2 regions of the Dorea sp. OM07-5 genome follow, and region 1 is predicted to be linked to the other one. Evidence: a T-box and tRNA genes for the amino acid it is inferred to sense, from the RefSeq annotation. Region 1 holds a T-box; the other holds one or more tRNA genes.
What was found. The T-box of region 1 lies ahead of DXC04_RS00145 (valine--tRNA ligase). A T-box ahead of a tRNA ligase gene usually reads a tRNA of that ligase, here a tRNA-Val.

Region 1 (3,417 bases):
TTTTCCAGTATGTGCATATCCTGAGAATACCATTCGGATTACCCAGAAGAAGATAATATCATATCCTGTTACAAGCACATCTGTCGGATAGAAGTAATCCAGATCTTCGCTCTGATCCGGCCATCCAAGTGTTGAGAACGGCCACAGCGCTGAACTGAACCATGTATCCAGTGTATCTTCGTCCTGTGTCAGATGTGTACATCCGCATTTCGGGCATTTTTCCGGCATACCGTGAGATACAACAACTTCTCCGCAATCATCACAGTAGTAAGCCGGGATTCTGTGGCCCCACCAGATCTGGCGAGAAATACACCAGTCACGGATATTTTCCAGCCAGTGCAGATAAATCTTGTTAAAACGCTCCGGAACGAATTTTAATTCGCCAGTCTTGATCGCATTGATCGCCGGTTTTGCGAGTTCGTCCATCTTCACAAACCACTGCTGCTTTACCATCGGTTCAACCGTTGTGTGGCAACGGTCATGTGTTCCAACATTATGAGAGTGCGGAACAACCTTTACAAGATATCCCTGCTCTTCCAGATCAGCAACCATTGCTTTTCTTGCTTCGTAACGATCCATACCTGCATATTTACCACCATACTGTTCGTTGATCGTCGCATCATCGTTCATGACATTGATCTCCGGCAGATTATGGCGTTTTCCGACTTCAAAGTCGTTCGGGTCGTGAGCCGGTGTAATCTTAACAGCACCTGTTCCGAATTCTTTGTCTACATAATAATCTGCAACGATCGGAATCTCTCTGTCTGTCAGCGGCAGAAGACATTTTTTTCCTACGATATCTTTGTATCTCTCATCATCCGGATGTACTGCGATTGCCGTATCTCCAAGCATTGTCTCCGGACGTGTTGTCGCAATCTCAAGGAAATCATCTGTTCCAACGATCGGATATTTGATATGCCAGAAGAATCCATCCTGCTCTTCATGCTCTACTTCCGCATCAGAAAGGGATGTCTTACATACCGGACACCAGTTAATGATACGGGATCCTTTATAAATAAATCCTTTCTCATGCAGGCTGATAAATACCTGCTCTACAGCCTTGGAGCAGCCTTCATCCATTGTAAATCGCTCTCTGTCCCAGTCACAGGAAACACCAAGTTTCTTTAACTGTCCTTCGATTGTTCCGGCATACTCTTCTTTCCACTGCCATGTTCTCTCTAAGAATTTCTCTCTTCCAAGTTCTTTTTTATCAATTCCTTCTTCTTTTAACTGATTGGTAACTTTTACTTCTGTAGAGATTGCTGCATGATCTGTTCCCGGAATCCACAGAGCATTATACCCCTGCATTCTCTTATAACGGATCAGAATGTCCTGCAGTGTATTGTCTAAAGCATGTCCCATATGCAGCTTACCGGTAATATTCGGTGGCGGCATTACTGTTGTAAATGGTTTCTTACTTCTGTCTACTTCTGCATGAAAATACTGGTTTTCACACCATTTTTCATATAATTTTGATTCAATCTCTTTTGGATTGTATGTGGTCTCTAAGTTCTGACTCATTGTTTCCTCCTCATAATTCCTCATAAGTTCTTATTTCACACTTTGGTCACATTTGGACAATTAAAAACGCCCTTTACACACGTAAAGGGCGACTGTAACCGCGGTACCACCTTTATTATATAGAAGAAACTCTTCCATATCTCTCATCTTATTCTTTAACGGGAATGACTCCGGGATATCCTACTTGTTCCTCTGATCTCTAACTCTACTGACCAGTTCGTAACCTGTCGTTTCAGATATCCGGCATCCAAAGCTACCTTCTGTATCTTCTGATTCTGAAACTGTCTTCCAGCCTGCGGACAGTTCTCTCTGGCAGGGAATGATACATACTCCTCTTCTTCAACGCCTTTACGTATAAACTCACTGAATATCATATCTATCGATTCTGTTTTTGTCAAGGATTTTACACAGATTTCAGAAATCCTTAAGGTTTGACTTTCACTTTTTTACTTCTTATAATAAAGTTATCATAATCGATAGAAAGAGGGAAGAAATCATGAAAAAGAAATTTACCACACTGTTAGTCGCTTTATTGCTGACAGTTCTGCTTCCTATGCCATTACCGGCACAGGCCGCTGATTCAGATGCTGATGTCTGCACACACGACTGGTCTGAATGGGAGGTAGTAAAAGAAGCAACTGTATTTAGAACCGGTACAAAAGAACGCTTTTGTTGGTATTGCGACAGCATTCAAACCAAAACAACTCCAAAAATAAAAGCATATGCTAAAATAGCACCAAAATCGCTAACGCTTTATAAGGGAAAATCAAAAAAGCTTAAAGTTTCCTATGGAAGAGGAGATTCTGTAAAAAAATGGAAATCTAGCAATAAAAAACTGGCATCTGTCACACAAACCGGGAAAATCAAAGCAAAGAAAAACGGAAAAGTTAAAATAACTGTCACCTTAAAATCCGGAAAAAAAGCTACGTGCAAAGTACGGATCATTACTAAAAAGAGAAAACCAAAACCGAAAAAGACTTCTGGAACCGTATATTGGACTCCTTCCGGACAAGTCTACCACAGCACCAGAAGCTGCCCTACGCTTAGCCGCTCTCGTGTTGTAAAATCAGGATCACTCGCCTCATGTCCAAAGAAAAGGCCTTGCAAAGTTTGTCATTAGTATCAAAAGTTTTGAAAAGCATGAACTATATAAAGTTCATGCTTTTTAATATGTACAGCCAGCCTGTCAGTGTGAATGCACTGAACAATGTAGTAAGCATTACAACACTGGAACTAAGGACTCCTTCATGTCCCATATTTTTGGCCATCACAAAACAGCTTACTGTTGTCGCTGATCCCAGCATTACCAGTATCGCCACCAGTTCTTCTCTCCGGAATCCAAGCATAATCGCAATCGGAAGAAAGATTGCCGCAAGACCAATTAATTTCATAAATGTTGCAACTGCTGCCGGTTTCACTTTTGCAAATGCCTTCTTTATATCGAAAGTAGCTCCCATTGCCATAAGCCCCATCGGCGTTGCAACACCGCCAATATTTGTTACCGTCTTCTGCATAATATGTGGCATCTTAAGTCCAAGTGCAGACCAAAGAAGTCCTGCTACAATTCCTAAAATAATCGGATTCGTCACAATACCTTTTGCTGTTCTTTTTAAAACAGCCTTATCAAGTCCACTCTGTCCCGGCTTAAAGAGGGATAACACCAATACTGCCATAATATTATAAAGCGGCACACTTCCAATGATCATAACCGGTGCCATTCCTGCATTTCCGTATATATTCTGTATAAATGCAATTCCCAGAAGAGCTGCACTGCTCCTGTAGGACGCCTGAATAAATTCTCCTCTCAAAGCTCTTTCTTTTAACCCCAGTGACATAAATGATACCAGTGTAATACTGAAAAATGTTGCCAGAAAACAAAACAATACAAATTTCATA
Region 2 (3,417 bases), on a different contig from region 1:
CTCGGTAAAAAATATATTTATATTATTTGCAGTACAGGGGAAGATGATTCATATCAGAAGATGTTATATGTAGTGGATGCAGAGAATGTCCGAAAAACGGTGGATTTAGGTGAACTAAAAATACAGACAGGCAAAGGCGCATTTATAGATTGGGATAAGCACTGGATAGAACATACAAAGATTACGACACCGGATATGGAGCTTTATCATGCAGGCAGCTGTAAGCGGGAAAAGACAAAAGACAGAGAAGTAGGTTATCGGTTACTGCTTAAGGATACGTCTGCGGGAGATTTTTTGGCTACGGTTATGGTAAATAAGAAAACAGGAGAACGAGTACATCAACTGGATACGGATTTACAAGATGGAAAATTACTGGCATCCTATAAAGATACCTTGTATGCATGGGATTTTCGTAATGAATCAAAGGATTTCCGTATTTATAAAACAAATGCCGACGGAAAAAATGAAGAGTTGTATCAGTCCGAAAAATACAAACCGGTAGATATGAAAGTATCCGGAAATATGCTTATGCTTCAACTGGAAGATTACCGTTTGGGTGGCATGGAACATTACACAGGAGCAGGTTATGAAGCGGCAAGATACAGTGGTGGTGAACTGATTTACTATGATATGGAGAAGCAGAAGATTACAGCGAAGTATGAGCTTGAAAAAGAGCAGGCTGTTTTCATGTCAGCAGATGCTTATGCAACATTCAAGGATGGAAAGGTGAGCTATTACAAAACCGGTCAGGATACGCCGCTCTGGACGAAGAAGATAAAGGGTTACAAGACCGGTAAAGGTGACGAGATTATCCGTTATGATTTCCAGACATATGGAGACAAGCTGTATGTTGTGTACGTGGATGATGAAAGCGGGGAGAATATGCGGATAATGGATATTATGGAACTGGAGAAATAAATTTACAAGGGGAGTGGATGATATGTGCAGAAGAAAAGTCTGGAGCGTTGTGGCAATCCTGCTGGTGTTTGGGAGTATGATTTTCTTCGCGGGAGCACCGGATTAGATGAACTGTCAGGTGACGATACGTGTAAACGGAAAAAAGATTTCATCGTATGATAATTTAAAAGTGAAAGTGTATAAAGAAGGAAAGCAGCAGAAAGTAACGGTGGTTTCAGATAAAAACCAAGTCAGGATAAAATGGGAACCGGATATTGATAAATATTTTTTGAAGTTGCAGATGTCGTTAAAAGATGAAGTGGGCAATGTTCCGGATATGAATGCAGTAATGGAATATTATCATTTTCCGGATGGAACATCTACAGTTGCGAAGTGGGATATTAATTATGTGCAGGAACACGGGAAATGGATTGTACAACACACCTGTAAGATGAAAATGGGAGATAAGAAAGAGATGACTGACAAGTATAAGTTCAAACCGGATGAAAAACAATTTTTATATTATGGTGTGTAAAAACGAGCTGTAAAGAAGGCAGTGAAGAGCTGTGAAAAAATGAGCTGAAAAGAAAGTTACAAAAAGCTGTAAAGAAAGGATTACTATACAGTCAAAAATGCCCGTGTTCGGGCGAGAAATTCATTTTTTGAGAAGAAGAGACAATTGAATACAGAAGTTCGGGGGCAGGGTAGAACTTAGAAGTTTGTTTTGCGTAGATATTTTGATATGTGTAGGTAATTTTGAAATATTTTAGTAAAATAAACTAGAATAAAAACACAAATAAATGGAATATATTCCGGATATGAATTGAAAAAAGACTTGCAATTGCAAGTCTTTTTAAAGTAGCGGGAACTGGATTTGAACCAGCGACACCACGGGTATGAACCGTGTGCTCTAGCCAACTGAGCTATCCCGCCATGAAAATATTGCCCGTAAGTACTGTTAATATTACGGATGTAAAAAGACTTGCAAGAACAAGTCTTTTTAAAGTAGCGGGAACTGGATTTGAACCAGCGACACCACGGGTATGAACCGTGTGCTCTAGCCAACTGAGCTATCCCGCCATAAAGAAATATTTTTATAAGTATGGGACCAATAGGGCTCGAACCTATGACCCTCTGCTTGTAAGGCAGATGCTCTCCCAGCTGAGCTATGATCCCATATTTACCCGGCTCTCTCAAACCGACTTCGTTATTATACAATCAAAAGTGAGGAAATGTCAACACTTTTTTTGCAAAAAATTGTAAGTATGTGATATAATATGCTCAGATGTGCGAAAAACAGCCGATTTGTGCGAATTATAAGAAGTTTTATAGAAGTTATAAAATCGGCAGACATTAATAAAACACAGGCAGGAGGACATGAAATGACAAAAGGTCGCGTATTTTTTCGAATTATTGTAGGGGGATATCTTGGATATCTGGGAATTGATCTGATAAAGAAGACGATGACAAACAGGCCGGAGAATGCAACGCTTTATCTGGTGCTGGGTGTGGCATTTGCTGTACTTGGAATCGTATGGTGTGCGAAGGCAGTCGTGATGGCAGTGAAGCATGAGTATGTGGAAAATGACGGAGAAGAGCTGGACTGCGAGGAATTATTAGAGAGCGATGTGGATGAAGACGGTAAACTGAACCGGGACAAGCTGTTAGGCAATACAGATACACAGAAGAGTGATGAACCGGTGGGAGCAGATCACAGTGAAGCCAAAAGGCAGGAAGAGAATACAGATCACAATAATGTTACAGAATAAGAAATATATTCTGGGAAAGGAAATAACAGTATGAGAGTTGGAATGGGATATGATGTTCATAAACTGACAGAGAACCGCAAACTGATTCTTGGAGGAGTAGAGATCCCTTATGAGAAGGGGCTTCTGGGACATTCGGATGCGGATGTGCTGCTGCATGCGATTATGGATGCACTTCTGGGAGCGGCAGCTCTTGGTGATATCGGAAAACATTTCCCGGATACAGATCCGGCATATAAAGGAGCGTCCAGTATTGAACTTCTGAAGCATGTTGGAAAGCTGATCGACGAGAAATTATATGTCATCGGTAACATTGATGCAACCATTATTGCGCAGAGACCGAAGATGGCACCGCATATTGAGCAGATGCGTAAAAATGTGGCAGAAGCACTTCACATTGATGTAGATCAGGTAAATATTAAAGCAACTACAGAAGAAGGACTTGGATTTACCGGAACAGGTGAAGGAATCTCCTCACAGGCTATCGCATCACTGGATACGATTGCTAATTACAGTTACCAGGTCGGTCCGCAGAACGGCGGCTGCGCAGGATGTGGTGGCTGCCCGAATGTGGGAAAGTAAAGTCGGGCAGGACAAGATGCAAGTATTATAGTTGAGTTGGGAAATTACTATATCATTATATGAAATATAAAGGACTGGAAGAAGAATGGAGATTCGTAAGTTAAGTCAGGAAGAGCATAACAAAGTGCGTCCATTGTATGAGGAAGTATTTACGGAGGACAGCAAAGGATTT

Region 2: it has a tRNA-Val gene. The T-box ahead of DXC04_RS00145 (valine--tRNA ligase) is inferred to sense a tRNA for this amino acid. The anticodon was not compared.

Annotation. Positions count from the first base shown of each region.
Region 1 is NZ_QUKZ01000001.1:23,599-27,015, reverse strand. It holds gene DXC04_RS00145 (valine--tRNA ligase) at 1-1,521, opposite strand, end outside; T-box leader at 1,603-1,873, opposite strand; gene DXC04_RS00135 (Ig-like domain-containing protein) at 2,018-2,641, shown strand; gene DXC04_RS00130 (AEC family transporter) at 2,667-3,417, opposite strand, start outside.
Region 2 is NZ_QUKZ01000005.1:207,663-211,079, reverse strand. It holds gene DXC04_RS06945 (hypothetical protein) at 1-918, shown strand, start outside; gene DXC04_RS16030 (hypothetical protein) at 943-1,077, shown strand; gene DXC04_RS06940 (hypothetical protein) at 1,088-1,432, shown strand; tRNA gene DXC04_RS06935 (tRNA-Met) at 1,757-1,830, opposite strand; tRNA gene DXC04_RS06930 (tRNA-Met) at 1,904-1,977, opposite strand; tRNA gene DXC04_RS06925 (tRNA-Val) at 2,001-2,073, opposite strand; gene DXC04_RS06920 (hypothetical protein) at 2,280-2,666, shown strand; gene ispF (2-C-methyl-D-erythritol 2,4-cyclodiphosphate synthase) at 2,697-3,245, shown strand; gene DXC04_RS06910 (GNAT family N-acetyltransferase) at 3,331-3,417, shown strand, end outside.